Linked DNA regions of Plantactinospora soyae. The main gene of each other region encodes a partner of the protein of the gene in region 2 in a complex. Links are inferred from orthologs where the notes say so. Each region holds a gene or a part of one and is shown on either strand. Other genes may lie near its edges.

Evidence for each region.
Region 1: the proteins of H4W31_RS18590 (region 2) and H4W31_RS07705 are in contact, whole or in part, in a solved structure (PDB 8BNU), measured with the Escherichia coli proteins. The link is inferred for Plantactinospora soyae from one-to-one orthologs.

Annotation. Positions count from the first base shown.
Region 1 is NZ_JADBEB010000001.1:1,729,523-1,744,894, forward strand. The notes cover bases 4,378-7,359. They hold H4W31_RS07705 (acetyl-CoA C-acetyltransferase), read right to left. Parts: upstream 6,524-7,359; coding sequence 5,231-6,523; downstream 4,378-5,230. Other genes in these bases: H4W31_RS07695 (MFS transporter), read right to left, coding at 4,378-4,590; H4W31_RS07700 (ArsR/SmtB family transcription factor), read right to left, coding at 4,577-5,164; H4W31_RS07710 (3-oxoacyl-ACP reductase), read left to right, coding at 6,581-7,359. Outside these bases: H4W31_RS07680 (sugar ABC transporter permease), read right to left, coding at 1-277; H4W31_RS07685 (transglutaminase-like domain-containing protein), read right to left, coding at 449-1,294; H4W31_RS07690 (sugar ABC transporter permease), read right to left, coding at 1,305-3,125; more of H4W31_RS07695, read right to left, coding at 3,265-4,377; more of H4W31_RS07710, read left to right, coding at 7,360-8,035; H4W31_RS07715 (MaoC/PaaZ C-terminal domain-containing protein), read left to right, coding at 8,080-8,973; H4W31_RS07720 (pectate lyase family protein), read left to right, coding at 9,247-10,170; H4W31_RS07725 (serine hydrolase domain-containing protein), read right to left, coding at 10,221-11,798; H4W31_RS07730 (hypothetical protein), read right to left, coding at 11,904-12,227; H4W31_RS07740 (CGNR zinc finger domain-containing protein), read right to left, coding at 12,847-13,428; H4W31_RS07745 (hypothetical protein), read left to right, coding at 13,588-14,313; H4W31_RS07750 (TetR/AcrR family transcriptional regulator), read right to left, coding at 14,340-14,930; H4W31_RS07755 (SCP2 sterol-binding domain-containing protein), read left to right, coding at 15,054-15,372.
Region 2 is NZ_JADBEB010000001.1:4,147,412-4,162,778, forward strand. Bases 9,726-12,702 are described here. They hold H4W31_RS18590 (3-hydroxyacyl-CoA dehydrogenase NAD-binding domain-containing protein), read right to left. Parts: upstream 12,277-12,702; coding sequence 10,174-12,276; downstream 9,726-10,173. Other genes in these bases: H4W31_RS18585 (VOC family protein), read left to right, coding at 9,726-10,016; H4W31_RS18595 (thiolase family protein), read right to left, coding at 12,335-12,702. In the rest of the region: H4W31_RS18550 (hypothetical protein), read left to right, coding at 1-938; H4W31_RS18555 (hypothetical protein), read left to right, coding at 935-2,926; H4W31_RS18560 (hypothetical protein), read right to left, coding at 2,998-4,926; H4W31_RS18565 (outer membrane protein assembly factor BamB family protein), read left to right, coding at 5,054-6,424; H4W31_RS18570 (response regulator transcription factor), read left to right, coding at 6,523-7,209; H4W31_RS18575 (sensor histidine kinase), read left to right, coding at 7,218-8,405; H4W31_RS42860 (DUF2637 domain-containing protein), read right to left, coding at 8,488-9,333; more of H4W31_RS18585, read left to right, coding at 9,633-9,725; more of H4W31_RS18595, read right to left, coding at 12,703-13,528; UDP-glucose 4-epimerase GalE, read left to right, coding at 13,813-14,847; H4W31_RS18605 (ribonuclease D), read right to left, coding at 14,952-15,367. UniProt on the Escherichia coli protein: Catalyzes the formation of a hydroxyacyl-CoA by addition of water on enoyl-CoA. Also exhibits 3-hydroxyacyl-CoA epimerase and 3-hydroxyacyl-CoA dehydrogenase activities.

The DNA.
Region 1 (15,372 bases), 2.4 Mb from region 2 along the record:
GACCGGCCCGGTCGGCGACGACCGCGAGCAGCGGCGCGGCCAGCAGCGCGAACGCCAGTGGCAACAGGCCGAGTAGGAGTGCGAAGCCGAACTGCCCGATTAGCCCGTCCTCGAAGAGCTGCTGATAGTTCTCACCACCGGCCGGTTCCGGTTCCCCGACCAGGCTGTCGTGCTGAAAACTCGTCAGCATCGTGGACACGGTCGGCACGACGTACGACCAGACCAGCGCGACCAGCGCCGGTAGTAGCAGTGCCAGCCCGAGCAGCACCCGTCCCACCGAGCCGGATCCGACCGGCCGTACGGGATGGCCTGTTGCGGGGTTGATTGTCCCGGTCCCTGGCGGTTGCCCTGGAAAACTCATCGCATACGTCCCGCCGCTCGACTCCATGACGACGACGACCGTACCGAACGGCGCTCCATACCGGTCTTCGCTGTGGTTGTTATCCGTTCAGTGCCCGGTGGGAACGCTGCCGGTCAGGGAGGGTGGTGCCAGGAGGCGCGGGTCGCTGCGGTAGGCCTCGGTCGCCTGCGGCAGCGGGCCACCGGCCGCGCTGACGACGGCGAGACGGTCGAGCAGGTCGATGTCCGCGGAATCCAGCTCGTCATAGTGGACGGGGATGATGCCCCAGTTGTCCCAGGGCAGCGTCTCGACCCGGTTGAGGCTGGCCAGGTCCCGTAGCACGTTGCCCTGGACCTCCCACATCCCGGTGATGCCGGCGGCGCTGAGGCCGAACCGGTCGGGGTCCCGGTGACCGGCCCGGCATTCCTGCCAGGCCTGGCCACCGACGAGGAATCCGTCGCGGGGCACGTCCAGCGGGTCGACGTCGGCGTCGGTGTAGGTGCCCTTGGGCACGCTGGCGACCTGTGCGTCGATCAGGCGCCAGCCGTGGTCCTCGTCCCAGGCCTCCACCACCCAGTGATCGTCGAAGAAGCCGTCGTTGAAGTAGCCGGCGAACCCGGCTCGCGCTCGGGCCGGTACGCCGGCGTGCCGCAGCATCGCGCAGAGCAGGACTGTGAAGTCCCGACAGGTGCCGGCGAAGCGCTCCTCCGGCCGGCGCTCGTCCAGGGTGCCGAGGTGGTCGAGAATCGCCTCGACGTACCGGGTGTTGGCCTCCTCGCGACGCTGCTCCGCAAGGGTGAAGCCGAACCGCCAGGCCCAGTCACGGTGCAGCATCACGCCGCCGATCACCGTGGCCATCCCCGCGACGTCGGCCGGCAGACCGCTGAACAGGTGCTGCCTGGCACCCGGGTCGGTCGGCCGGCTGTGGCCCCGGTAGTAGTCAAGCTCGTCCATGTTCGGCAGGTTAGCCGGGCGGTACGACGGATGCCTTCCGCTCCGCCGCGGGCACCGGATCGGGAAGCGCCGGAAGGTCGGCGGAGTCCACCGGATCCGGAACGTCCGGGTCGGCGGAGAGAGGTAGTGCGGGAAGCGGCGTCAGCTCCGGTGTGGGCCGGCCGACCCGGATGGCGAGCCGGTCCAGGTAGCCGAGCTGGATCCCGACGAACGCCACCAGGAACACCAGGAAGATCGGAAGCGGAAGCACCAGGCCCAGCAGCCCGGTGTCCAGCTCACCGTCCTCGCGTGCCGCGTGCTCGGCCAGCAGCGCCGCCGAGTCCTGCGGAACTCCGGTGTTCGCCTCGATCCAGCCCGTCTGCTGGGCGCCGAGCAACGTGGTCAGCAACACCGCGAGGAGCAGCATTGGCAGCGCCGGTACCAGCAGGGCGCGTCCCATCCCACCCCCGTGCCACCGCGCATGCTGGCCCCGGAAGAGCAGGGTGAAGGCGAACAGTGCCGGAATGGAGAGCGGGGCCAGCGGGATCACCTCCAGCAGGCCACGGTGGAAGCCGAACACCATGGTGACGCGGAGACTGTGGTCCAGCAGCACGGGGCCGAGGCCGACGAAGAGCCACGGCGCGAACGGCAGCAGCAGCAGTTCGCTCCACCGCCCCAACGGACGCAGTGCCCCGATGCCGAAGCCGGCGACCGCGGCCAGTCCGACCGAGACCAGTGCGCCGATCAGCGGTGGCAGCCAGGTATGGGTGAACAGCCGCGTGGTGTCGAGGTCAGCGGGTACGCCGTCGCCGGGAAACACCTTCGTCAGCCACGGCGCGACCGCCCAGCCGACGATGCCGAGAAAGACGACCAACGCGACGACCAGCAGTCCCGGGTTCCGGTAGCGCGTCCAGCCAGTGGCCATCGGCGCCGTCTCCGCTGGCTGTACCCGACCGTCCCGCCGGCCCTCGAACTCGATCCTCGCCCGGGTGGCCAACAGCAGCCAGGCCGCGCCGAGGCCGAGCAGCCCCAGGACGAGCAGCAGCAGTGTGGAGGTGGCGGCCGCCGACCCGAGGTCGTCGATCGAGAAGGTCGACATCGCTCCCATCAGCGGCGTCATGGTGGTCCCCCACGGCCCGCCTCCGGTGATCAGGCTCGGCCCGGCGAAGATCTGCAACGCCGTGGCCAGTACGCCCAGGGCGAGCAGGCCGCCGACGGTCAGCATGGCCGGGCCGGGGCGATGCTCGGGCGTCGAACGCCGCAGCGCACTCAGGTACGCCGTGGCGGCGACCGCGACGACCAACCCGAACGAGGTGGCGGCGAGCATCCGGGTCAGTTCGAGGCGGGCACCATCCTCCAGGGTGCCCGGTGCGAACCGCTCGAATGCCCAGCCGAGGAAGACCGCGGACGGGGCGTACCCGGCGATCGGCAGTACCAGCACGGCCCGGGTCACCAGCCGGGCCACCCGTCCGGTCCGGTCGGCGAGCACGGCGAGCAGCGGCGCGGCCAGCACCGCGAAGGCCAGCGGCAGTACGCCGAGCCAGAGCGCGAAGCCGAACTGCCCCACCACCCCGTCCTCGAAGGCGAACCGGTAGTTGTCGACACCGGCCGGCTCCGACGGGCCGAACACTCCACCGTGCTGGAAGCTCGCCATCACGGTGGACACCGTCGGCACGAGGTACGCCCAGGTCAGCGCGGTCAGCGCCGGCACCATCAGGGCGAACCCGAGCAGCGTACGTCCGATCGAGCGAAACGCCGGCCGCGCCGGTGCCGCCGACGGGCCGGGCGGTTCGGGCAGGGGTGGAGCGGGCAGGGGCGGGGCGGCTTCCACCGGCGGTGCTGGCTGACTCATCGTGTACGCCCCGTTGCTCGGTCCGATTGATCACGCGGAGGATACCGATCCGTCCGAACAGGCGGGACTCCCTTATCGCCTCGACCATGTCGACATCCGGTCGAGGCTTACGTCCGACCAAAGACCACAGTGGATCGGGTCAGGGCTTTCCGGCCAGGCTGGATGGTTCGACCGGCCCGACGGCACCCGGCGCGACCAACCCACCGGTCTCCGGAACATCCGGCGTCGGCGCATCCTCGGGCGCAGGCCGGTGCGCCGTCAGTTGGCGTACGCCGGGGTTGAGCAGCATGCCGAGCACCGCCAGCAGCACCACCCCGGCGGCGACCAGCAGGGTCGGTCCGGTTCCGAGGGCCACCGCCACCGGCCCGATGGCCATCTGACCGAGCGGGATGGCCAGGAACGAGCCGAGCGCGTCGTAGGAGTAGACCCGGGCGAGCCTGTCGGCCGGGATGTTCTGCTGCATCGAGGTCTCCCAGGCGATCGAGAACTGCTCCACCGCCGCCCCGGCGATGAACCCGGTGAGCAGCAGGAGGGCGAATCCGGGGGACCAGGCCAGCCCGACCAGCAGCAGTGCGTCGGCGAACATGCAGAGCACACCGAGCAGGAGCAGTCGGCGTACCCGGATGCGCAGCGCCACCAGCGCCCCGACCACCATCCCGACGGTCTGGGCGGCGAGCACCAGACCCCAGGCCCGGCGTCCGATCGTCTCGTCCGCGACGGCCGGGCCGAGGACGTTGACCGAGCTGGCGTACGCGAAGTTGATCAGGAGGAAGCCGAGGACCACCACCCAGACCCAGGAGCGGGAGACGAACTCGGTCCAGCCCTCGCGCAGTTCCCGGAACGGGTTGGGCCGGGTGGTGCCGCGGTTGGCGACCGAAGGGACCCGTACCCGGGCGAAGGCCAGCCCGGCCAATGCGAAGGTCGCGGCGTCCGCCAGCAGACCCCAGCCCGGTCCCACGCCGGCCACCAGGATGCCGCCGAGCGAGGCACCGCCGATCATGGCCGCGTTTACGCCGAGCCGGTTGAGGGCGTTGGCCGATTGCAGCAGTTCGGCCGGCACGGTCTGCGGCACCAGCGCGGCGGCGGCCGGCCAGGCGAAGGCGGTCACCACGCCGTTGACGGCGCTGAGCGCGATCAGCGTCGGGATCGTCGCGGTGCCGGTGAGCACCAGGGCCGCGACCGCGCCCTGGGTGACCGCCGCGAGCGTGCAGGAGACCACCATCACGGCGTTGCGGGGCAGCCGGTCGGCCAGCACGCCGCCGAAGAGCAGGAACAGCACGTTGGTCAGCGACCGCGCGCCGACCACGAGGCCGAGGTCGCGCACCGACCCGGTGAGATCGAGTACGGCGAACGCGAGCGCGATCGGCGCGATCGAGTTGCCGAGCATGGTGGCGGCCCGACCGAGTGCCAGGTAGCGGAAGGGTTGGTGCCGCAGCGGCGCGAGGGCGCTGTCACCGGACCGCATCGGTGTCCTCCATCCGGAACAGGGCGACGGTCGCGCTCACCCGCTGGGTGCCGGGGGTGTGCGCCGGACGGGCGGCCCGGTGCAGCCGGGCCGACGCCTCGGCGACCGCGTTCCGGATCTCGTCCCAGGTTTCGGGGTCGACCCAGAACTCGGCATCGGTGAGAAAGTTGCCGGGGCCGGGCTGTAGCTCGGCGGAGCGGCGTCGCAGTTCGGCGGCGAGTGCGGCGTAGACCAGCCGGTGTTCCGGGGTCGGCTCGCTTCCCGCCGCTGCCGGGGGTCGGCTCGGATTGCGCGCCGGGTCGTACCGGTAGCGCTTGGCGACCCCGCCCCGGATCCGCTCCTCGCCGGCCGCCTCGATCAGACCGGCTGCCAGCAGGTGCCGCAGGTGGTAGCTGGCGTTGGCGTGGGTGAGGTCGAGTTCGCGGGCGATCTCGGCGGCGGTCATCGCCGTCGCGGTCAGCAGCGACAGGATCCGCATCCGGACGGGATGGGCCAGGCCCCGCAGCCGCGCCCGCTGGTCCGGCGCTTCGTCGGCGTCCGGCTGCGGGTCCGGACCATCAACTCCCAAGGACATGTTGGGGAGTCTAGGAGACGGAACGCCAACTATCAAACACTTATTTGGGAGTGGGCGTCAGGCCGCTCAGCGTTCCAGGATCGCCACCACGCCCTGGCCGCCGGCCGCGCAGATCGAGATCAGGCCGCGTCCCGAGCCCCGCTGGGCGAGCAGCTTGGCCAGGGTGGCGACGATCCGGCCACCGGTCGCCGCGAACGGGTGCCCGGCGGCCAGGGACGAGCCGTTGACGTTCAGCTTGGCCGGGTCGATCGGACCCAGCGGGGCGTCCAGGCCGAGCTTGTCCTTGCAGAACTCCGGTGACTCCCACGCGGCGAGGGTCGCCAGCACCTGCGAGGCGAACGCCTCGTGGATCTCGTAGTAGTCGAAGTCCGCCAGGCTCAGCTTCGCCCTGGCGAGCAGCCGGGGTACGGCGTACGCGGGAGCCATCAGCAGCCCCTCGTCGCCGTGCACGAAGTCGACGGCGGCGGTCTCGGACGGGCCGAACCAGGCCAGCACCGGCAGGTTGTGCGCCTTCGCCCACTCCGGTGAGGCGAGCAGCACCGTCGACGCGCCGTCGGTCAGCGGCGAGGAGTTTCCGGCCGTCATGCTCGCCCGGTCGGCGTCCGGGCCCCGGGTGCCGAAGACCGGCCGGAGCGCGCCGAGTTTCTCCACGCTGGTGTCCGGGCGGAGGTTCTGGTCCCGGGTCAGCCCCAGGTACGGCGTGACAAGGTCGTCGAAGAACCCGCGCTCGTACGCGGCGGCGAGCCGCTGGTGCGACCGTACCGCCAGTTCGTCCTGGTCCTGGCGAGCGACGTTCCAGCGCCGGGCGGTGACGGCGGCATGGTCCCCCATCGACAGCCCGGTACGCGGCTCGGCGTTACGCGGGACCTCCGGCCGGAACGGCTGGGCCGGGCGCAGTCGGGTGGCGGCCCGCAGGCGCCCGCCGAGGCTCCGAGCGGCGTTGATCTCCAGCAGGGTGCGCCGCATGTCCTCGTTGACCGCCAGCGGCGCGTCCGAGGTGGTGTCCACGCCTCCGGCGATGCCGACGTCGATCTGCCCGAGGGCGATCTTGTTGGCGACCAGGATCGCCGCCTCCAGGCCGGTGCCGCAGGCCTGCTGGAGGTCGTACGCCGGGGTGCGCGGGTCGAGGCGGGAGCCGAGTACGACCTCGCGGGTCAGGTTGAAGTCCCGCGAGTGCTTCAGCACCGCTCCGGCGGCCACCTCACCGAGCCGCTCGCCGGCCAACCCGAACCGGGCGATCAGCCCGTCCAGGGCGGCGGTCAGCATGTCCTGGTTGGACGCCTTGGCGTACCGGCCGTTCGAGCGGGCGAACGGAATCCGGTTGCCTCCGACGACCGCGACACGACGTACGGTTTCCATGGTGACGCCTCCGGAACGCAGGGTTGTCACAACCTTACTCGCGAGTAGGCTACGCCCATGAGTGACAGGTACGCGAGCTTCGCCCACACCGGAGCCGGTCGGGCGCTGGTCAGGCGCCTCGGCCTGCCCGACCCGCCCCGCCTGCGCCGGTACCGTCCCGGTGACCCGCTGATCCACGGCCCGGTCCGGCTGGACGCCGCCCCCGGTGGCCGGCTGCGCGAACCCCTGGCGACACTGCTCGCCACGGCCGGGATCGAACTGTCCACCGAAGCCCAGATGACCAGCGGAGCCCCGGTGCCCGGCGGAGCCCCGATGTCCGGCGGTGCCGAGCTGACCGGCGGTGCCGACGTCGCCACCGGCCTCGGGGTGTCCGCGCACGGCGAGGCGACCGGTGCCCGGCCGGCTCCGCACGGTGCCCTGCTCTACGACGCCACCGGGATCACCGAGTCGACCGGGCTGCGCGCCCTCTTCGACTTCTTCCATCCGCTGGCCCGGGCGCTGCACCCGTCCGGCCGGGTGATCGTGTTCGGCACCCCGCCGGAGTCCTGCGCCAGCCATCGGGAGGCCACCGCGCAGCGCGCGTTGGAGGGTCTGATCCGCAGCATCGGCAAGGAGTTCGGCCGGGGCACCACCGCCCAGCTCGTCTACGTCGCCCCCAGTGCCGAACGGGCCGTCGAGTCGACGCTGCGTTTCCTCCTCTCCGGCCGCTCGGCGTACGTCTCCGGGCAGGTCGTCCGGATCACCCCGGCCGACGTACCCGAGGTCGACTGGGCGCGCCCGCTGGATGGCCGGATCGCCCTGGTCACCGGGGCGGCCCGGGGCATCGGCGCGCAGGTCGCCGAGGTGCTGGCCGCCGACGGTGCCCAGGTCGTGGCGCTCGACGTACCGGCCGCCGGGGACGCGCTCGCCGAGGTCGCCAACGGCGTCGGCGGTACGGCGGTACAGCTCGACCTGACCGCCCAGGACGCACCCGTACGGCTGGCCGAGCACCTGGCCGACCGGCACGATCGGGTGGACATCGTCGTGCACAACGCCGGAATCACCCGGGACAAGACCCTCGGCCGGATGAACCCGGACTGGTGGGACCAGGTCCTGGAGGTCAACCTGTCCAGCCAGGAGCGGATCAACGAGGTACTGCTGGACCGGGGGTTGATCCCGCACGGCGGCCGGCTGATCGGGGTCTCCTCGATCGCCGGGATCGCCGGCAACCGGGGACAGACCAACTACGCCACCTCGAAGGCCGGGGTGATCGGACTGGTGCACTCGATGGCACCACTGCTCGCCCAGCGGGGAATCACGATCAACGCCGTCGCCCCGGGCTTCATCGAGACCCGACTGACGGCCAGGATCCCGCTGGTGCTCCGCGAGGTCGGTCGGCGGATGAACAGCCTGGCCCAGGGTGGCCTGCCGGTCGACGTGGCGCAGACCATCGCCTGGTTCGCCTCGCCGGGATCCGCCGGGATCACCGGCAACGTGGTCCGGGTCTGCGGCCAGAACGTGCTCGGGGCCTGACAACCGACCGGAGGCCGCGTAATGACCGATCGAGTGGAGGCCTGATGACCGACGCCGAGATCGAGCTGTCGAGGATTCCGGCCGCCGGGCCGCTCTACCGCCGGGCGGCCATCGGGCTCGCCCCGGGCTTCGGACCGGCCCGGCGGGGCGACCGGCTGCCCGACCAGGAGCTGGTGGTCCGGGGGGTCACCGTCGACCGCGACCACCTGACCGGGTACGACCAGGTGTGCGGGTTCCGGCTCGCCGACGCGCTGCCGCCGACGTACCCGCACGTGCTGGCCTTTCCCCTGGCGTTGCGCCTGATGAGCGCGCCGGAGTTCCCGCTGCCGCTGGTCGGTCTGGTGCACGTGGCGAACCGGATCACCGTGCACCGCCGGATCGACGCGGCCGAGCCGCTGGACCTGTCGGTACGCGCCGTCGACCTGCGTCCGCACGACCGGGGGCGGCAGTTCGACGTACTGTGCACCGCCTCGGTCGGCACCGAGGTGGTCTGGCGCGGCGTGTCGACGTACCTGCGGCGGGAGCGCGGCGGGACGGAGAGCGCCCGGCCGGAGCACGGTGCGGCGGCGGATGGCCGGCGCGAGGCCGGGGAGCAGCGGACGCCGCCGGTCCCGAGCGCGCTGTGGCGGGTGCCGTCCCGGGTGGGCCGGGACTACGCCCGGGTGTCCGGGGACCGCAATCCGATCCACACCTCGCGGATCGCCGCCCGGCTGTTCGGCTTCCCGGGGCCGATCGCGCACGGCATGTGGAGCAAGGCCCGCTGCCTGGCCGCGCTGGAGGGCCGACTACCGGACGCGTACGAGGTGGAGGTGGCGTTCAAGCTGCCGCTGCCACTGCCCGGCACGGTCGCGTTCCACGCCGCCCCGGCCTGGACCTTCGCCCTGCACGACCCCGGGCGCGGCCGGCCCTACCTGGTCGGCGGGGTGGCGTCGATCTAGGGCTAAGCCGACAGCCCGGACCAAACATCGAAATTTACCGTTGACAGGGGCGAAGGCGCATCGATAGTCTTCGTTATGACCTGGAAAGCGCTTTCCAGGTCCCCCGTCCCGGTGCGCCGGACCCCCCGGCCGCACCCGTCCACCTACCGCTGGCGGCTTCCGCGTCCCACCCGCGACCCGGCTGCCGGGGTGGACCACTTCCACTCGGAGGTAGCTGTGACCAGCACCAGAACCACCAAGTCCGATCGCACCCGGCGGCTCACCCGGGTGCCGATGCTCGCCGCGGCCACCGCCGCCGTACTCGCGGCCACCTCGCTGGCCGCGATGCCAAGCGCGTCGGCCGCCTCGTTCAACATGCAGGGTTGGGCGACCCAGTGCGGCGGCACCAGCGGCGGCGGCAGCGCCTCCCCGGTGACCGTCACCAGCGGCAGCCAACTGGTCAGCGAAATGCAGGCCAGCGGCGCACGCGTGATCCGGTTCTCCGGCAGCCTGTCGATCAGCGGCATGCAGAAGGTCGCCGCCAACAAGACCATCATCGGTGTGGGCAGCGGCGCGGCCATCACCGGCGGCGGGCTCAACGTCGCCAGCGTCAGCAACGTCATCATCCGGAACATCAACTTCCGGAACTGGAGCGACGACGCGATCAACGTGCAGTACTCGACCCGGGTCTGGATCGACCACAACAGCTTCACCAACGGCAACGACGGCGCGGTTGACATCAAGCGGGCCTCGGACTGCGCCACCGTCTCCTGGAACCGGGTCTTCGGCCACGACAAGTCGTTCCTGCTCGGTCACTCCGACGACAACGGTGGCGAGGACCGCGGCAAGCTGCGCGTGACGTACCACCACAACTGGTTCGACGGTTCCGAGCAGCGGCACCCCCGGGTCCGGTTCGGTAACCCGGTGCACGTCTTCAACAACTACTACAACAGCGTTGGTGGCTACGGCGTCGCCTCCACCGAGGGCGCCGGTGTGCTCGTCGAGGGCAACTACTTCGAGAACACCGACGACCCGTACCACCTGGGCGAGGCCGACTCCGGCCCCGGCACCCTGGTCGCCCGGAACAACCACTTCGTGAGCTCCGGTAGCGGCCAGACCGGCGGCAGCGTCGCGGGCCTGCCGTACAGCGTCAGCGTCGACCCCGCCGCCAACGTGAAGTCGATCGTCACCGGCGGTGCCGGCACCGGTCGGATCTGATCGTGGGTGCGGGCGTCGGCCGACTCGGCGCACAGCACACCTGATCCGCCTCACCCGGCGGTCGACGCCAGCGGGTGCTCCGGTCCAACGGACCGGGGCACCCGCTCCACCTTGCCCGACAGGGCGTACCCGGCGAGACCGAGACGGAGCAGCGCGAGGGTGCCGGCCAGCACCGCGACCACGATGATCATGTGCCCGATGTCCGGCGCGAAGAGCAGCACCTGCGCCAGACCGGCACCGTCCCAGAACGTCGGGACCCCGTACAGCACCCCGGCCGCCAGCCCGACGCAGCCGAGCACCCAGCCCAGGGTGCCGACGACGATCCGGCGGCGCGACGGCGGAGCCCCCACCGGACGTCGGCGCCGGCGGATCGCCCGCACCGACATCCAGACCAGCAGCACGAGCAGCACCCCGGCGACCGCGAGCAGGCCGGCCAGCGCCCAGCCGAAGACCGGATCGGCGGAACCCGCCTCGACGGCGCCACCCCGGACGATCCGGGCGACGTTGAACGCCGCCGAGGCCAACGGCCAGTCCATCGCCAGACTGTAGATGTTGGACAGGACGATCACGGCCAGGTCCGACCCGGGTACGAGCACCACGTTGCAGAAGAAGTTGGCGGTCGCCCCGGCATGCCAGACGATCCGGTCACCGGTCCCGTCGAGAGTGCTCTCCCGCCAGCCCATCCCGTACCGGCCACCGCCCTCGGTCGCGACCACACCGGCGTGCAGTTGGGCGACGCCCTGGCCGGAGAGGAGCGCGGCGTCGGCGTACCGGCCGTCGTTCAGTTGGGCGATGGCGTAGTGCGTCATGTCCGTCAGGCTCGCCCCGAGGAAGCCGTACGACACTCCGGAGGTGTCGAAGGGCGGGTCGAAGCGTTGCGGACGGCCGAAGTAGTAGCGGTGGCCGGCGGGTATCCCACCGATGGCCCGTGCCTCGACGTCGGTGGCGGCGGAGCGGGTCATACCGAGCGGATCCAGCACGGACCGACGCAGGTACCCGCCGTAGGTCTCCCCGGTCACCGTCTCGACGAGTACCCCGAGGATCATGTAGTTGGCGTCGCTGTACTGGTACTCCCCGCCGGGAGACACCGTCGGCGAGACCGTGGCCAGGTCCCGCACCGACCGGGCCAGGGCGCCGGGCGTGTTGTCGTACCGGTCGGTCAGGCCCATCGCCACGACCTGCGGCAGCCCGGTGGTGTGGGTCAGCAGCTCCCGTACGGTGATCCGGGCCGCGACCGACTCGTCGGCGAGCCGGAGCCACGGCACGTACCGGCGGACCGGGATGTCGAGCCCGATCCGACCGGCCTCGACGAGTTGCATCACCGCCAGGGCGGTGAACGACTTGGTCACCGAGCCCAGCACGAACGGCGTCTGCGCGGTCACCGGCGCACCGTCGCCGTCGACTCCCCACGCGCCCTGGCCGACGACCTGGTCACCCCGGACCACCGCGTACGCCAGACCCGGTGTCCGGGTGTCGGTCATGTGCTGCCGCAGGTACGCCTCGACCCGGGTGAAGTCGTCGCCGGCCGGCTCGCCCGAGGCGGGCCCGGCCGGGGTGGCCACGGCGATGGGCAGCGCCGCGACCATCGCCGCAACCGCCAGTACCACACGCCGGATGTCGATCCTCATCGCAATCCTCCGCTAGGGGTCCCCCGCCCGGTCCCTCGGACGGTCGAGCCGATCCGGCTCGGGTCGGGTCGGGTCAGCCGATCTGGCTCGGCTCTGGTCGGGTAGTCAGCCGATCTGGCTCAACAACCGCTCCAGTTCGGCCAGGCGCTGCCGGACCTCGACGAGTTCGTCACGGGTGGCCCGCAGTTCCGAGCGCATGCCCTGAAGTTCCACCGTGGTGGCCGACACGGCCTCCGCGGTCCGCTCCTCGGCGTCGGCGGTGCGCTCGGCCAACGCGCGGTACTGCTCCGCGTCGGCCGATGTCTGTCGGGCCCGGTAGATACCCAGGGCCACGTAGCCGACGATGGCGGCGAGCACGATCACCAACCCCGCCGAGGCGATCATCGTCGTCTGTGCGATGTCCAGGTCGGCGGCCAATACTCTGCTCACTGGCGTCTGTCCTCTCCCGAGCTGCCCGTTCCCGGGTCGTCCGCGCCCGGTCCGTCTGTTGCTGGTCGCTCTGTTCCTGTTCCTGTTCCGGCTGTTGCTGGTCCGTGCGTTACTGGTCCGCCGGCCGGCGGGTCCTGAGCCTCCGGTGAACGCACCGCCTCGGTGATCACCTCCGGGGTGAGCCCCACCGCGAACGGCACGACCTCGAAGTACTTCACCGAACTGCCGTCCCGGGCCGTTTCGAGGGTTCCGACGACCAGACCGGCGGCCTCCAGCCGCTGTAGGTGCATGTAGAGCAGCGGCCGGTTCATCTCCAGCTGTCGAGCCAGCTGGCTGACGTAGGTGCGGCCCTCGGCGAGTGCGGCGATGATCCGCAGCCGGTGGGGACTCGCCAACGCGGTGAGCACCCGCAGCAGTTCCTCCACCGAGTGCGGAGCGTGGTCCATGCTTCCGGTTCCCTTCCCGGGTGTCAGAGAAGACTGACACCCCCTGTCAGATGACACTGACACCCTCAGCCGGCCGCGTCAAGTGGTGATTCGGGAAGCGGCGAGGAAGGGGAGGGAAGGGGAAGCAGCGAGGCAGATCGCCCGGCGGATCGGGCCAGTCGGCCCGGTGTGGATCAGCCCTGGCGGACCGACGTCGAGCCGGAGCCGGCGACCCGGGCCCGGTAGGCGGCTACGTTGGTCCGGTTGCCGCAGTACTCGTACGAGTGCCAGCGGCGGCTGCGGTTGCGCGTGGTGTCGTAGAACACCTCGCGGCACACGTCGTTGGCGCAGAGGCGCAATCGGGACCAGTCACCGGCGCCGACGAGCGCGGCAACGTCCTGGGTGATTCGGCCGACCACCGGATCTCCGGCGACCTGGCGCAACTCCACCTGTCCGGGCACGGAGAAATCCTGCTGGAACGTCACGGCCGAGACGCGTCCGGAGAATGCGGCCCAGCCGCCGGCAGCGTCGGCGGGATCGGCCGCGTCGACCAGGGCCAGAAGATCGGATCGGACGGCCCGGACCAGGTCGAGCCGCTGCGCCGAGGGGACGCCGTCCTCCTGCCCGAAGGGACGCAGGACCTGCGCCACCCGCTCGGGGTCGTCGAGCTTGTCCGGCATATTGGCGTAGGGACGCGAGTTCAACAGGTCCACGACCGCCACAGCAGCGGCCGGGACGGCCATCTCCCGATCGGTTCGAGTCGCGCCGGTCACCATCCGGCCATAGTACGTCGACATGGTCGTCTTGACTAAGCCCATTACCGACCTGGCACATGGCATGCTAGCGTCGTAATCGGCAAAACATTTTTGCCTATTACGTAATCAGAGCGGCGTACCGAACCGGTCAGCCCCGACACGAATGGTGAGAACCCCGAGATGACCGAGCTACGAGACTTCACCATCGCCGCGCACGGTGGCCTGGAGCGGTGGAACCAACTCACCTCCCTCCGGACGCACCTGACCGTCGGTGGCGGACTCTGGGCGATCAAGCGCCAGGACGGCGCGATGGCTGACATCAACGTCCGGGTCGACCTCCACCAGCAGTTCACCAGCCACTTCCCGTTCGGCGGGCCGGGGCTGCGCACCGCCTTCACCGCGGACCGGGTCGCGATCGAGACCGATGCGGGCGAAGTGGTCGAGGAGCGCCAGGATCCCCGCGCCGCCTTCACCGGGCACAGCCTCGACACGCCGTGGGACCGGCTGCACCTGGCCTACTTCGGCGGATACGCCATGTGGACGTACCTGACCGAGCCGTTCTCGTTCGCGGACCCGGGGTTCCAGACGGAGGAGCTGACGCCCTGGCAGGAGGAGGGCGAGACCTGGCGCCGGTTGCGGGTGATCTTCCCCGAGCACATCGCGACGCACCGCCGGGAGAACGTCTACTACATCGACGCCGACGGGCTGATCCGGCGACATGACTACGTCGCCGAGGTCATCGGGTCCGACACCGGCCCGGCGGCGCACTACTCCTTCCAGCACCAGAAGTTCGACGGAATCATGGTGCCGACCAGGCGGCGGGTCTATCTGCTCGGCGAGGACGGCGCCGTGCTGAAGGACCTCATGACCGTCTCCATCGACCTCGACGACGTACGGTTCGAGTGAGCGACGTCGGGTTGCGGTGAGGCCGGTCAGTCGGCAGCGGGCGGTGGCCGCCACTGGTGCCCGGCGAGCATGCTGCCGGCGCCGGTCCAGCCGAAGTTCATCATCCGGGTGGCCATCCCGTCCGGGTCGGCGTCCGGGTGGTCCGCGAGCCAGTCGGCCAGCGACTCCGCGGCGCCGACCAGGGCGTACGCCATGACTTCGAGTTCAGCCGCGCGGACCTCGCGCCCCTGCGCGACCAGGCCCCGGTCGAGCATCCCGGCGACCACCTCGATGATCCGGCTGCGCATCGCGGCCAGATCGTCCGCGAACGGGCGCTCCCCGCGCGCCTGCCGGTAGAGCACCGCCCAGCCGTCCCGGTGCGCCCCGACGAACCGGAAGAACGCCCGCAGTCCCCGCCACAACTGCTCGTCGAACGGCAGGTCGGGTACGACCGCACCGACGATCGCCTCCATCAGCCGGGTTCCCTCCTGATGCAGGCAAGCTGTGAAAAGCTCCTCCTTGGAGCCCAGGTAGGCGTAGACCATGGGTTTGGAGATCCCGGCCTCGTCGGCGATCTCGTCCATGCTCGCCGCGTGGAAGCCGCGCCGGGAGAACACCTTGACGGCGGCGTCGAGCATCTGCTGCTCGCGTACGGCTCGGGGCAGCCGCTTGAAGGTGGGCGTGGACACCTTGCGACCTTACCTACTCGTACGTAAGGTTACGCATCAGTAACCATGACTCAGCCCGGAAGGTCCATTTCCATGACTGACTTCGATCCGGCGACCTTCACCTCGGTCGATCCCAAGCAGTTCGCCCAGCTCGTCAAGTCCACTCCGGACGACAAGCTGACCGAGGTGATGCAGAGCGACCTGCGCGACACCGTACTCAAGGCGGTGTTCGGTCGGATGCCGTCGCTGTTCCGGGCCGACCGGGCGGGCTCGACCAACACGGTCATCCACTGGACCATCACGGGCCGGCCGGACGGTGGCGCGGACACCTACGAGATCGTCATCGAGGACGCGACCTGCACGGTCTCGGAGACCCCGCAGCGGGACCCCAAGCTGACCCTCACGATGGGAC
Region 2 (15,367 bases):
ACGACCTCGCGGCGTTCTTCGTGCCCGGCTCCACCACGCTGGGCGGGAACCAGCGGGCCAACCTCGACCTCGCGCCGAACTACTCGGAGGAGAACGCCTTCTTCGGCTGGAGCCTGGCGCTGCTGACCGTGGCGATCGTGGCCTGGCTCCGGCGTGAGGTGATCATCCGGGCCCTCGCGGTCACCGGCCTGATCTTCGCGGTGCTCTCCCTCGGCGAGCGGATCTCCTGGTGGAACCGGGGGGCGTTCTGGGGGCCGTGGGACGTACTGGTCAAGGCGCCGCTGCTGGACGCGGTGGTGCCGACCCGGTTCGGCCTGATCACCACCGTCGTGGTCGGACTTCTGCTCGCCCTGGCCACCGACCGCGCCTGGGCGATGGAGATCGCCGACCGGCGGATGCTGCGTACGGTGGTGGTCGCCGCGCTGGCCATCGCGCTGGTGCCGATCCTGCCGCTGCCGCTGCGGGAGGTCAGTCGGCCACCCGTGCCGACCTTCATCACGTCCGGGCAGTGGCGCCCCTTCGTCGGGCCCGAGCAGACGCTGGTGCCGGTGCCGATCCCGGCGATGGGACACACCAACGGGATGCGCTGGGCCGCGTCCACCAACCTCGACTTCAAGATTCCCGGGGGCTACTTCCTCGCGCCCCGCAACGGGAACACCGGCGATCCGGGACGGTTCGGCGGACGCCCGAGCGGGCTCAGCGCCGTGCTCGACGAGGTGGCCACGACCGGCCGCCCGGTGACCCTGAACGACCGGCAGCGTCGACGTGCTCTCGACGAACTGCGCCACTGGCGGGCCGCGATCCTGGTGCTGCCGGTACGGCAGGACAACGTCGAGGCGCTGCACCGCACCGTCGACCAGATCGCCGGCCCCGCCCAGCGTCGGGCCGACGTGTGGGTATGGGACGTCCGCGCCCTGACTGACCGTACAGCTGGGTGAGCGGGCCGGGTCGCCCCGCCGAGACCGCGCCGGAGGACGTCGCGGTCCCGACGGACGCGCCCGGGTCGCCGCCGGTGAACCGCCGGTGGTGGTGGGTACGGCCGGACGGCTGGCCGGCCCGCACCGGCTGGTTCCGGGCGCTGCGGGCCCGTACCGGCCGGCTCGGCACCGTTGCGGCTGCCTGGGCCGGACGACGTCGCGGGCCGCTCGTCGACGGAGCCGTTCTCACGTTCTACCTCGCCGTGGCGGGCTACGTCACCTCTCCGCTCTGGCTGAACCGGGACCGGATGACGTACGCGGACAACGACATGATGCTCTTCGAGTGGATGCTCTCCCGGGCCGCCCAGGCGGTGACCGGGCTGGAGAATCCGCTCTACAGCACCGCGTTGAACGCGCCCGACGGGATCAACCTGATGGCGAACACGTCGGTGCTGGGCCTGGGCCTGCCGCTGACCCCGGTGACCCTGCTGTTCGGCTCGCAGACCAGCTACCTGCTCGCCGTGGTGCTCTCTCTGACCGGTACGGCCGCCGCCTGGTACCTGTTCCTGTCCCGGCGCCTCGTTCCGTCCCGGCCCGGCGCGGCCGTGGCCGGGCTCTTCTGCGGGTTCGCGCCCGGAATGATCTCCCAGGCCACCGGGCACCTGCACATGATCTCGCAGTTCCTGGTCCCGGCGATCCTCTGGGTGGTCTTCGACCCGCGTACCGACCGGGTACGGCGCCGGGGCGTACTGCTCGGACTGCTGGTGACCTATCAGGTCTTCCTCGGCGAGGAGGTGCTGGCCTTCCTGGTTCTCGCCTGCGGGCTGTTCACCGTCGGCTACGCGGTGGCGGCTCCGGCGACGGCCCGACGGCTGGCTCCGGCGTTCCTCGGTCGGCTGGGCGTGGGCACGGTGACCGGGGTGGTGCTGTTGGCGTACCCGCTGTGGTTCCAGTTCTTCGGCCCCGGGCACTACCGGGGACTGCCGTTCGACCCCGCCGCGTACGCCCTGGACCTGGAGTCGTTCACCGCGGTGGCCCGGCAGTCGATCACCGGGTACGACTCGGTGCCCGGCCTGCTCTCACCGAACGCGACCGAGGAGAACTCCTTCTTCGGCCTGGGGTTGATCGTGCTCTGCGCGGTGATCGCGATCTGGCAGTGGCGGCGGCCCCTGGTCAAGGCGCTGGTGCTCTGTGCGGTGGTCTTCGCCGCGCTGGCGCTGGGTGAGACCGTACGGCTCGGCGGGCAACCGCTCGACCTGCAAGGCCCGTACCGGCTGGTTTCCGGGCTGCCCCTGATCGACCTGGCGGTGCCGGCCCGGTTTCCGCTGATCTGCGTGCCGGTCCTGGCGATCCTGCTGGCGATCTCCTTCGAGCGGGTCTTCGACCGGGCCAACCGGCCGGCCGAAGTCGCCGGAGCCGCTGGAGTCGCCGGAGCGCATCCCGCGACCGACCGACCGGCTCCGTTGGGCGCACGGGTGCCGGTCCGGCTGCTCTGGACCGGGGCGGTCGTCGCCGTGTTGCTGCCGGTGGCGCCGGCGCCGCTGGTCACCAAGCCGGTCTGGCCGGTCCCGGAGTTCATCGCCAGCGGGCAGTGGCGGTCGTACGTGCCGCCGGGGCGCACCCTCGTGCCGGTGCCGCCGACGACGGGCAGCGAGGCGATCGCCGGGATGTACTGGTCGGCGCGGACCGGGCTGGCGTTCACCGCGCCGGGCGGGTACTTCATCGGCCCGACGGGTGCGGACGACCGGCAGGCCCGGTGGGGTTCGCCGGACCGGCCGACGGCGGTGCTGCTCGGCCGGGTCGCCCGCAGCGGAGAGGTGCCGGTGATCGGCGACGCGGAACGCCGGCAGGCGATCGAGGATCTCCGGCACTGGCGGGCGGCGATCGTGGTGCAGGGCGGCCTGCACCGGGGCGCTCCGGTCAAGGAGACGCTCGACCGGCTCCTCGGCCCGGGGCGGGACATCTCCGGCGCCTGGGTATGGGACGTCCGCGCCCAGGTCGACGGCTGACCCGCCGCCGATCAGCCGACCCGCCGGTACGGCCGTGGAACGGTTCGGCCGGCGGCCGGATCGGCCGGGAGTCAGCCGACCAGTGGGCGGACGTCCCAGAGCCAGACGTCGTCCACCCGCTGACCCGGACCGAGCAGCCCGGCCAGCAGCACGTGCAGCGCCGGGGTCGCCGGATGGTCGCCGAGCACCACCACGGAGGCCTTCCAGAACCGCAGGTCCTCGATCGCCTGGCGCCGGTTCTCCTCGGTGACCACCGGCGCCGCTCCCCGGTCCATCGTCCCGTAGATCAGCATGCTGGTCGGCCGGGACGGGGCGCCGAACACGCCGCTGCCCTCCGCGTTGGGCCCGATGAAATAGCCGGCCGGAATCGGGAACGCCTGCTCGGTCAGGGCGCTCCACCTCAGTGTCGAGAGGCCGTGCACGTTGCTCGGAATGGGCACCGGCACCAGGGTGCGGCCTGCGGGGACGTAGGGCCGCCAGGCCCCGGAGGTGATGAAGTGCGGCGGCAGGTCGATGTGCTGGGCCGGCAGCGGGCGGGGGAAGATCGGCAGCAGCGCGAGCGCGATGGCCGCGTACGCCAGGATCCGCAGCCGTGGCCGGGCCGGCTCCAGCCGGCCGGGTACGTCGACCGCCGTGCCGCCGTCCAGCGCGACGGTGCTGGGCCTGCCGTTGCCGGACAGCCCGTTCGTGGGCCTGCCGTTGCCCGGCAGCGGGATACCGGCCAGCCCGGTCGGACCCGTCCGGGTCCTGGCGACCTCGTTCCAGGCGAGCGCGATCAGGATGCCGACCGCGGCCACCGTGACCAGGCTCAGTCGGGTGGGCATCATCATCTCGACCAGCGGGAGATCCTCGGGCAGCAGGTGCCACGGACCCTCGATCTCGGTCACCCGGCCGTCGATCCGGACCTGCCGCCCCAGCGAGGCGAGCGCGAATCCGACGGCGAGCAGCGAGGCGATCCGGGCGGTCACGCTGGTGCGCCAGAGCAGGACGGCGACCAACACGGCCAGCCCGACGAGCGGCCAACCGAGCCAGGTGTTCTGCTCGGTCATCCCGATGGTCTTCTCCACCTCCGGCGAGCCGGCGATGGTGTCCCGGGAGTACGTCACGAAGGCCCGCAGGTCCTCGCCCCAGTTGTGGAAGACGCCGCCCTGCAACCCCCGGTAGGACTGCGGGCCGTTGAACTGGTACCAGATCGGGTAGCCGGCCAGCAGCAGCGCCAGGGCACCGCCGACGCCGAGCCCACGGAGGAAGTTCCACGCCCGGGCCCGGGTCTGCGACCACCGGAAGACGGCGTACAGCAGCACGATCGCCGCGCAGGCCAGCGCGGTGAGCAGCAGCATCTCCTCGTTGATGAAGATCTGGTACGTCACCAGCAGCCCCAGCACCACTCCGCCCCGCAGCCAACGGCCCGGCTCGCCGAGCCGGAGCACCCGGACCACGATGAGTGGAAGCAGGAAGTTCGACGCGAAGTTCGGCTGGCCGTTGGCGTGGTGGATGATGCCGGGCGCGAAACCGAGGAACGCGCCGCCGACGAACGCGGCGCCCCGGGAGGCGACCAGGTGGCGGGAGAGCATCCAGTACGAGGTCGCGGCCGTGGCGGCCAGCGCACCACCGAGATACACCGAGTACGACACCTGCGGGCCGAAGAGCAGCGTTATCGGGGCCAGTGGCAGGCTGATGCCGAGCACCGACGTGTTCGCCATCATGTTGACCCCGTCCGGCGCGTTCTGCCGGGCCGAGAAGAGCGGGTTCTCCAGGTGCTGGACCGAGTACGCGCCGTGCGCCAGCAGCCACTCGAACCAGCTGTGGTCGGTGGGCAGGTGCGACGACACCCGGTGCTGGATGTCGGCCCAGTAGTTGGCGCAGACGAAGACACCGAGCAGGACGTACGCTCCGATGACCAGTACGTCGGCCCGCGCGGGTGCCCGGAACCTACGCCACCGGCGAGGTCGACCGGTCTCGGTCGAGCCGGCCTCGGCGTCCGAAGAGTTGTCCACCACCGGAACTGCCACGAGGCGCCATCGTACAGGTGGCTTCGCGTCCGATTTGCCGCTACCCGGTGTGGTCCATCCGGAGTGTGCCGGAGCGCGGGGTGGGGACGTCGCCGGATCCTCGGGAGGGAAGTGCATGCCCACCATCGAGCTGGGTGAACTGGGTGCCGAGCCGGCGCACGATCTGGTCGGCACCGGGAAGCGGGCGCCTCGTCCCGGAGATCGTCGGTCGATGCTCCTCCGGGTCGGGCTGCCGGCGGTGCTCGTCGGGCTGCTCGCCACGATGGCCGCCGGTAACCCGTTTCCCGGGCCGTGGCGGGCGGTGGACGTCCCGGCCCGGCTCGGCGCGATGGTCCTGGCGGACCGGGACCGGGTGTTCGTCGTCGCCGGGGTGGGGACGTACACGTCCGGCCGGGAAATCGCCGCGTACCGGCTGCCCGAGGGCACGCCACGCTGGCGGACGACCCTGCCACCCGGCGACGTGAGCCAGCCGATGCTGCTCGGCGACACGCTGGTGCTGGTGTCGTACTCGGAACAACCGTCGGGCGGACAGATCGTGGTCACCGCGGTGGACGCGACGACCGGGGCGCTCTCCTGGCACCGGGCGGCGACGCTGGAGGCGATCAGCGGCACGGGTGACCTCGTCCTCTGGGCCGGGCCGGAGGGCTGGAATCCGCTGGACGGGGACGAACAGGACCCGGTCGAGGAACGCCCGCCGGGGACCCTGCAGGTGGTGGACCCGGCGTCGGGAGACGTGCGCTGGTCGATGCCGACGCCGGCCGGTGCCCGGCGCGCGTACGACCACTCGATGCTCGGCCAGGGTCCGAAGGTGGCGCTGGTCGCGTCGGAACGCATCGAGATGCGTGACCTGATCACGGGTGCCGTCATCCGGACCGCCCAGCTGCCACCGCCCACCGAGCGAACCGACAACTACTGGTACGTCGACGTCGTCGACGACCTCGTCATCGTGCACGAACGGCGGTCGCTGACCGCGTACGGGTGGCACGGGCCGGACAGGCTGGACCGCAGGTGGTCGATCCCCAATGAGAAGGGCCTGGAGTACGGGCCGGTCACCTGCGGGTCCCAGCTCTGTACCTACCTGCGGGACAACGGGGTGCGGGTCCGGGACGGTCGGACGGGTCAGGTCCGATGGTCGGACTCCCGCTGGACCAGCCTGTTGCTGGCCGGCGACGTCTGGATCGCCACCGCCGGTTCGGATTTCGGTACCCCCAATCTCCAGTACGCCGTGGATCCCGCCACCGGACGGGTGCTCGCCGAGCTGGGCTCCTGGCAGCTGGTCGACAGCGAGGCCGGAGATCCTCGGCCGATCGGGATCCGGATCGGCGCGAACCGTCGGGCCTGGGTGGCCGAGATCGACACGACGACCCTGCGGACCCGGGTGCTGACGGTCCTGGAGGGTGTCTCCGGCGACTGCGGGCTCAGCGGGGAGACGCTGCGCTGCCGGTTGGCCGACGGCTCGATCGGGCTGTGGCAGCTACAGCGGTAGCCGAGGCCGGCCCCGGACACCGGCGCAGGCGCGTCCCCGGCCGGTGACTTGTCGACCACGGATAGGTTGTCCCTGGACGAGCGGCCGGGGAGGTCATGGTGCGGGTACTGGTGGTGGAGGACGAGCGGAATCTCGCCGACGCGATCGTCCGGGGACTGCGTCGGCAGGGCATGGCGGTCGACGTGGCGTACGACGGGTCCGCCGGGCACGAGATGGCCTTCGTCACCCGGTACGACGTGGTGGTGCTGGACCGGGACCTGCCCGGCGTGCACGGCGACCAGATCTGCGCCGACCTGGTCACCTCGGGAACCCTGACCCGGGTGCTGATGCTCACCGCGAGCGGCACGGTCGCCGACCGGGTCGAGGGGTTGCAGCTGGGCGCCGACGACTACCTGCCGAAACCCTTCGCCTTCGACGAACTGGTGGCCCGGGTGCAGGCCCTCGGCCGCCGCGCCACCCCGGTGACTCCGCCGGTGCTCGCCGTGGCCGACCTGGTGGTCGATCCGGCCAAACGGGTCGCCACCCGGGGCGGGGTGGTGGTGGACCTGGCCCGCAAGGAGTTCGGCGTGCTGGAGGAGCTGCTCAAGGCGCGCGGCGCGGTGGTCTCCAGCGAGGAACTCCTCGAACGGGTCTGGGACGCCAACACCGACCCGTTCACCACGACCGTCCGGGTGACCGTGATGACGCTGCGCAAGAAGCTCGGCGACCCACCGCTGATCGAGACGGTGGTCGGCGCCGGCTACCGGGTGCCCGACCCCTACATACCCGGCCAGGTGAGCGCGTGACCGTCTATCTGACCCGGCGCCGGCCCCGGCTGCGCCCGACCCTGCGGCTCCGGCTGACCCTGCTCAACGGGGTACTGCTGATCGGCGCCGGGGCGATCCTGCTGCTGCTCGCCTGGCTGCTGGTCGGCGACGCGCTGCGCCCGACCGAGCAGTTGCAGCCCGGCACGCTCGTCGAGCTGACCGACGGCCGGACGATCGACGCGAGACAGTGGCAGGAGCAGCTCGTCCAGGCCCATTCGCGGGAGTTGCTGGCCAAGGGCCTGGTGGCGCTGCTGGCGATCAGCATCGTCGGTGTCGCCGGGGCGTACGCGGTCGCCGGCCGGGCACTCCGGCCGCTGCACCAGGTCACCTCGACGGCGCGGCGGCTCGGTGAGGCCACCCTGGACCAGCGGATCCGCTACTCCGGGGCGGACGACGAGGTGGCCGAGCTGGCCGGCACCTTCGACGCCATGCTGGACCGGATCGGTGGCGCCTTCGAGGCGCAGAAACGCTTCGTCGCCAACGCCTCGCACGAGCTGCGTACGCCGCTGGCGGTGATGCGTACCGAGATCGACGTGACGATGGCCGACGACGAGGCGGACGTGGCGGAGTACCGCCGGATGGCGACCGTGGTCCGGGACGCGTCCGAACGGGCCAACAACCTGGTCGACGCGCTTCTCGTGCTGGCGCGCAGTGAGGCCCAGGCCGGCCGCCGGCTGGCCCGCAAGGCGCCGACCGACCTCGCCGCCGGGGCGAGTTCGGCGCTCTCCGCGATGCGGGTCGAGGCGACCCGGCTCAAGCTCCAGGTCGACACGACCCTGGAACCGGCGCCGGTCGTCGGCGATCCGGGCCTGCTGGAGCGGCTGGCCGGCAACCTGGTGGAGAACGCGATCCGCTACAACCACCTGCACGGCCGGTTGTGGGTGCGTACCGGTTCGGATCCCGAGCAGGCCTGGCTGGTGGTCGGCAACACCGGCTTCGAGGTGGAGCAGGTGGACGTACCCGGGTTGTTCGAGGCGTTCCGGCGCGGCGGTCGGGAGCGAACCGGAGCCCGGGGTTCGGGGCTCGGGCTGTCGATCGTCCGGGCGGTCTGCGACGCGCACGGCGGCACGGTCAGCGCGGTGGCCCAGAGCGGCGGCGGGTTGGAGGTCACCGTGACGCTGCCGGCGGCCGACACCACCCCGGTGGTGGCCGCCTCCGCAGTCGTCGGGGGGTAAGGAAGGGCCCCTTCCTATCGTTTTCTGTAGAAGAAGGGCCCCTTCCTAACACTTCTGCGACTCGGCGGCGGGTGCGGGCGGCTCAGGCGACCAGGTCGAGTTCGCGGACCTGACGCCGGATCGTCCGGAGCCGGGCGGCGGTGATTCCGAGTTCCTGGGCGACGTCGGCGTCGCTCGCCTCCGGCCGGGCCGCCTGGATCGCGGCGGCGAGCGCTGCCGTCTCGGTGATCGGTCGGCGGGGTCGGGCCGAGGTGGCGGTGCCGGCCGTGCTGCCGGAGGAGGCCCGTTTCCGGGGCGTACCGGAAACGGCCGCCGGGCGGGGACGGGCGGCGGCGATGGTCGGCCCGGTAGTTTCCGATCCGGGGTCGCCCGACCCGCGAGCTGCCGGAACGGAGAGGCCCGACCCGGAATCGCCGGACCCGGGGACGGCCGGTGTGGCCGGCACCGGAGCGACCCGAGGCGTCTTCCGGGAGGTGCCCGGCGCGGCGACGGTCGCGACGGCGGGTTCCTCGGCCCGCGCGGCCTTCTCGGCCTGCTCGATGGAGATCCGGCCACCCAACTCGACCAGGCAGATGCTGGCCACCACGATCAGCCCGTCGACCGAGAGCGGCAGCAGGTACGGCGACGCGCCCGTCTCGCCGTACCGGGCGGCGACCCCGACCATGTGCCAGTACGACACCCAGGCGGCGATCCCGGCGATGGTGGCGGTGGCGGCCATCCTGGCGAACGCCAGCGAGCGGCGGTGCACCGGTACCCGGGAGATCAGCTCGACGGTGAGCAGGAGCGCCAGTGGGGGCCAGGCGGCGATGGCCTGGCTGATCGGGTTGTCCCGGGCGTGCAGGACGTTGGCCACCACCGAGGCCGCCACCCCGAGGGTCAGGGTCGCGCGTACGGCCCAGCGGACACGGCGAAGCTGTGGGAGGGGCACCTGTCACTCCTTGCCTGTCGTCGTGCTTCCTCTCGGTCCAGCGGACCATTCGGCCCGACCGTCGATCATCCTTACGGTCAGCGGCGGCTAGCCGGTGCTATAACCGGATCTCCGGCGTGTCGCTCACGAAGGGTTTGCGTTCCGTGTGCTCACCGTGCGAGCCTCGGCCGTCGCGAGCGGCGGACGACGAGCATCGGGGTGCTCCGCGCCTCGTCCCGCCCCGGCCCGCTTTGTCCCGCCTCGCCCGGCCGACCGTCCGCCTCGGTGCGACAGGTTCATCCACTGTGGAGGTAGCGCACGTGAGTTCTGTGATCCAAAACATCAGCTTCGACTCTGCCGACCCGTACGAGTTGTCCGGCTTCTGGGCCGAGGCGCTCGACCGCTCCCGCCACCCCGAGGACCAGCCCGGCGACGACGAGACGGTGCTGCTTCCACCCGACGGTGTCGGTCCGGACGTCTACTTCCAGCGGGTGCCGGAGGGCAGGTCGGGAAAGAACCGACTGCACATCTGCCTGCGACCGACCGACCGGAGCCGGGACGCGGAGGTCGATCGCCTGATCGGGCTGGGTGCCACCCACGTCGCCGACCACCGCGAGCCGGACGGCACCGGCTGGGCCGTACTCGCCGACCCGGAGGGCAACGAGTTCTGCGTTCTGCGCAGCGCCACCGAGCGGGCCGGCTGACGGCGACCGCCTGACTCTCCCGTCCGGCGTCTCTCCCAGACCGTGCGAAGGAGGACCTGTCGATCGTGGTGACCGGGAACCCTGGCGTACGGCGAGCGACGTGCCGCGAGCCGGGACAGGTCCCCGATCACCACGATCTGTGGGGGATGGACGACGATCAGGAGGGCAGGCTGGCCGCGCCCCGGGGCAGGAAGCGGCGGCCGGTGACCCGTTCGGAGGTGCCGGTCCGGTCCAGGTACGGCGTGACGCCGCCGAGGTGGAACGGCCAGCCCGCGCCGAGCAGCATGCACAGGTCGATGTCCTGTGGCTCGGCCACCACGCCCTCGTCCAGCATCAGCCGGGTCTCCTGCGCGAGTGCGTCCAGCGCGCGTTGACGTACCTGCTCGGGGGTCAGCGGCGACGAACCCACCTGGAGCAGCCCGGCGACCTCGGGGTTGACGGCGCCGTCGACCACCAGCGGCTGGCCGGACTCGGCGATCCGCCGCAGGTTGTCACTGACCCCGAACCGGTCCGGGAAGGCGGCGTGCAGCGTTCCGCCGACGTGGTACGCCACCGCCGGCCCGACGAGTTGGAGCAGTGCCAGCGGACGCATCGGCAGGCCGAGCGGGTCGAGGGCGGCGTCGGCCACCTCCGGCGGGGTGCCCGCGTCCACGGCCGCGAAGATCTCGCCGAGGAAGCGGGTGAGCAGCCGGTTCACCACGAACGCCGGGGCGTCGGCGACCAGTACGCAGGACTTGCGCAGCGCCTTGCCGACCGCGAACGCGGTGGCCAGGGTCACCTCGTCGGTCCGCTCGCCCCGGACGATCTCCAGCAGCGGCAGTACGGCGACCGGGTTGAAGAAGTGGAATCCGACCACCCGCTCCGGGTGCTCCAGGTCGGCGGCCATCGCGCTGACCGACAGCGACGACGTGTTGGTGGCGAGTACCGCCTCCGGCGAGACGATCTTCTCCAGTTCCGCCCACACCTGCTTCTTCACGGCGAGGTCCTCGAAGACGGCCTCGATCACGAAGTCGGCGTCGGCGAAGGCGCTCTTGTCGACCGAGCCGCTGACCAGACCGCGCAGCGTGGCGGCCGTACCCTCGGAAAGCCGGCGCTTGCCGACCAGCTTGTCGATCTCGGCGTGCACGTAGCCGACGCCCTTGTCCACCCTGGACTGGTCGAGGTCGGTCAGCACCACCGGCACCTGGAGCCGGCGGGCGAAGAGCAGCGCGAGCTGCGAGGCCATCAGGCCGGCACCGACGATGCCGACCTTGGTCACCGGGCGGGCCAGCCCCTTGTCGGGTGCCCCGGCCGGCCGCTTGGCCCGGCGCTGCACCAGGTCGAAGGAGTACAGGCCGCTGCGCAGTTCCTCGCTGAAGATCAGCTCGGCCAGCGCGTCGACCTCGGCGACCATTCCGGCGGGCAGGTTGTCCGGGGCGTCGCCCGGGGTACGCCGGGCCGGCGCCTCCCGGGCCAGCTCCAGCAGTTCCAGCGCCTTGTACGCGGCCGGGACCGCGCCGTGCAACCGCTCGTCCAGCATCTGCCGGGCGAAGTAGAGCACGCCGTCCCACATCTCCCGGTCGACCTCCGGCCGGGTCACCTCGATCGTCCCGCCGACCACCCCGGCCGCCCACTCCAGCGAGCGCTCCAGGAAGTCGGCCGGCTCGAAGAGCACGTCGGCGAGGCCCAGCTCGGCGGCCTGCTTCGGCCTGAGCATCTTGTTCTGCATCAACGGGTTCTGGATGACCACCTGCGCGGCACCGGCGATCCCGATCAGGTTCGGCAGCAGTTGGGTGCCGCCCCAGCCGGGCACCAACCCGAGGGAGACCTCGGGCAGCGCCAGCGCCGCCGCGCCGCCGGAGAGCGTCCGGTAGTGGCAGTGCAGGGCCAGTTCCAGGCCGCCGCCCATGGCGGCGCCGTTGACGAAGGCGAACGTCGGCACGGTGCTGTCGCGCAGCCGGGCGAAGACCCGGTGCCCGAGCAGGCCGATCTCGCGGGCCTGGGCCCGGTCGGCGAGCAGCGGCAGGCCGGTCAGGTCGGCGCCGACACAGAAGATGTACGGCTTGCCGGTCACCGCGACGAACGCCGGATCGGCGGCCAGTGCCTCGGTGACGGCGTTGTCCAGGCTGGACAGTCCCGCCGGCCCGAAGGTGTTCGGCTTCGTGTGGTCGAAGCCGTTGTCCAGTGTGATCAGTGCGGCCGGCCGGTCCAGCCCGGGTACGTTCACCAGTCGCAGCAGCGACCGGGTGATCACCTCGTTCGGGTTACGCGGAACCGTCATTTCTGCACCGACCTCCGATCGCACCGCGGGGCTCGCAACACCGGCTCACTCCTCGTGCTCACCTGTCACCGTCCCAGTTGGGGTTCTCCCAGATGACCGTGCCGCCCATGCCGATCCCGATGCACATCGCCGTGACGCCGTACCGCACCTCGGGGTGCTCGGCGAACTGCCGGGAGAGCTGGGTCATCAGCCGTACCCCGGAGGAGGCGAGCGGGTGGCCGATGGCGATCGCGCCGCCCCACTGGTTGACCCGGGGGTCGTCGTCGGCGATGCCGAAGTGGTCGAGGAAGGCCAGCACCTGCACCGCGAACGCCTCGTTCAGCTCGAACAGGCCGATGTCCCCGATGGAGAGTCCGGCGATCCGCAGCGCCTTCTCGGTCGACGGGATCGGGCCGTAGCCCATCACCTCGGGCTCGACCCCGACGAAGCCGTACGACACCAGCCGCATCCCCACCGGCAGCCCCAGTTCCCGGGCCACCTCCTCGGCGGCGAGCAGGCTGGCGGTGGCGCCGTCGTTGAGCCCCGCCGCGTTGCCGGCGGTGACCCGCCCGTGTGGCCGGAACGGGGTCTTCAGGGTGGCGAGTTTCTCCAGCGACGTCTCTCGGGGAGCCTCGTCGACGCTGGCCAGCCCCCAGCCGGTCTCCGGGTCGCGTACCGCCACCGGCACCAGGTCGTCCTGGAGCTTGCCGTTGGCGTACGCCTTGGCGGTCTTGAGCTGCGAGGCGAGCGCGAACGCGTCGGCCCGGTCCTTGGTGATGTGCGGCACCCGGTCGTGCAGGTTCTCCGCCGTGGAGCCCATCACCAGGGCGGACGGGTCGACCAGCTTCTCGGCCAGGATCCTCGGGTTCGGGTCGACGCCCTCGCCCATCGGGTGCCGGCCCATGTGCTCGACCCCGCCGGCGATCGCCACGTCGTAGGCGCCCATGGCGATGCCGCCGGCCACGGTGGTGACCGCGGTCATCGCACCGGCACACATCCGGTCGATCGCGTACCCCGGCACGGTCTTCGGCAGGCCGGCCAGCAGCGCGGCGGTACGGCCGATGGTGAGTCCCTGGTCGCCGATCTGGGTGGTGGCCGCGATGGCCACCTCGTCGACCCGCTCCGGCGGCAGCTGCGGGTTACGGCGCAGCAGTTCGCGGATGCAGCGGATCACCAGATCGTCGGCGCGGGTGTGGGCGTACATCCCACCCGCCTTGCCGAACGGGGTGCGGACGCCGTCGACGAAGACGACCTCCCGGACTTCACGGGGCACTTGAGCCTCCTCTTCGACCAGAATCCGACCTTCGCGCCGACAGGCGGCACGACGGACCGGATGAAGGTCGCCGGCACACGGGCATGTACCTCGGATGCTACTAGCCGGTAACTACTGTCGTTTGCGCCCCCCGTGTGGCCCGGGCCACATATGGTCCGGCTGGATGACCGTAATCCCCGCTATCTGCCGTTAAACGGCCAGGAATACCGAAAAGCGGCTTAACCGGGGCGTGATCCGTCGCCGATGGTGGCCCGGACGCGGGCGGCGCGGGCGGAGGTACGGGGATGAAGGTCCTGGTCGCGGGGGGTGCGGGCTTCATCGGCAGCACCATCGCCTCGGCCTGCCTGGACGACGGCATCGAGCCGGTGATCCTGGACAACCTCTGCACCGGACGGGTCGAGTTCACCCGGGGCCGCACCTTCTACCGGGGCGACATCGCGGACGGACCACTGGTCGACCGGATCTTCGCCGAGCATCCCGAGATCAGTGCCGTGGTGCACGCGGCGGCGCTGATCGTGGTGCCGGAGTCGGTGGCCGAGCCGCTGCGCTACTACCGGGAGAACGTCGCCAAGTCCCTGGACTTCGTCGACCACGTGCTGCGCAACGGGACACACCGGTACGTCTTCAGCTCGTCGGCCTCGATCTACCGCACCGGCGACGACTTCTCCGTCGACGAGACGTCCCCGCTGGAGCCGACCAGCCCGTACGCCCGGACCAAGGCGTTGATGGAGATGGTGCTCGCCGACACCGCCGGGGCCACCCCGCTGCGGGTGCTGTCGCTGCGCTACTTCAACCCGATCGGCGCGGATCCCGAACTGCGTACCGGCCTCCAGGTGATCGAGCCCACCCACGCGCTGGGCAGGATGATCAGCGCCTGGGAGGACGACGAGGAGTTCCTGATCACCGGCACCGACTGGCCCACCCGGGACGGCTCCGGGATCCGTGACTACGTACACGTCTGGGATCTGGCGCGGGCGCACGTCCAGGCGCTGCGCCGGTTCGACGAGATCCTTCCGGTCGACGGCGACCGGTCGGTGGAGGTGGTCAACCTCGGCACCGGCGACGGCACCACCGTCCGGGAACTCGTCGCCGCCTTCGCCGAGGCCGTGGGGCCGCTGCGGATCCGGGAGGCGCCGGCCCGTCCGGGCGACGGCGCCGGCTCGTTCACCCGCAGCACCCGGTGCCGCACCCTGCTCGACTGGAAGCCCGAGTTCTCGGTAGCGGACGCGATCCGGCACTCGCTGGCCTGGGCCCGGGTCCGCGACCAGGTGCTCGGCACCCGGGCGGAGGTACCGGCCCCACCGGTGCCGGCACGCTGACCCCACCGGGGCCGGCACCGACCCGCTGGGGGAGCGACCCGCCGAGGTCCGGCGTGTCGAGGTCACCCGGCCGGTGGGATCCGGCCGGGTGACCATCGGGGACGTCAGGCCGGCTCGGCCAGCGCCACCGCGAGTTCCTCGGAGATCAGGCCGACCTGCCAGCTCCGGGCGCCGTACCCGCGCAGCGTCTCGGCGACCGTCCCCGGACTGATCTCCTCGGGCGGTATCCAGGCCAGCCGGCGTACCGAGTCGGGTGTGATCAAATTCTCCGGCGGCAGGGTGTGCCCGGCGGCGATCCGGGTGACCACCTCGCGACACCTTGCCAGCCGGGCCGCCGCCACCGGATCCCGCTCCGCCCACCGGTGCGGTGGCGGTGGGCCGTCGATCGTCGGGCTCACCGGCAACGCGTCGTCGGGCAGTTGCCGGGCGTCGGCCAACGCCTCCAGCCAGGTGCGGACCAGCCGGCGGACCGACCGCCCGCCGAAGCCGGGCAGCATCAGCAGGGTCCGCTCGTCCTTCG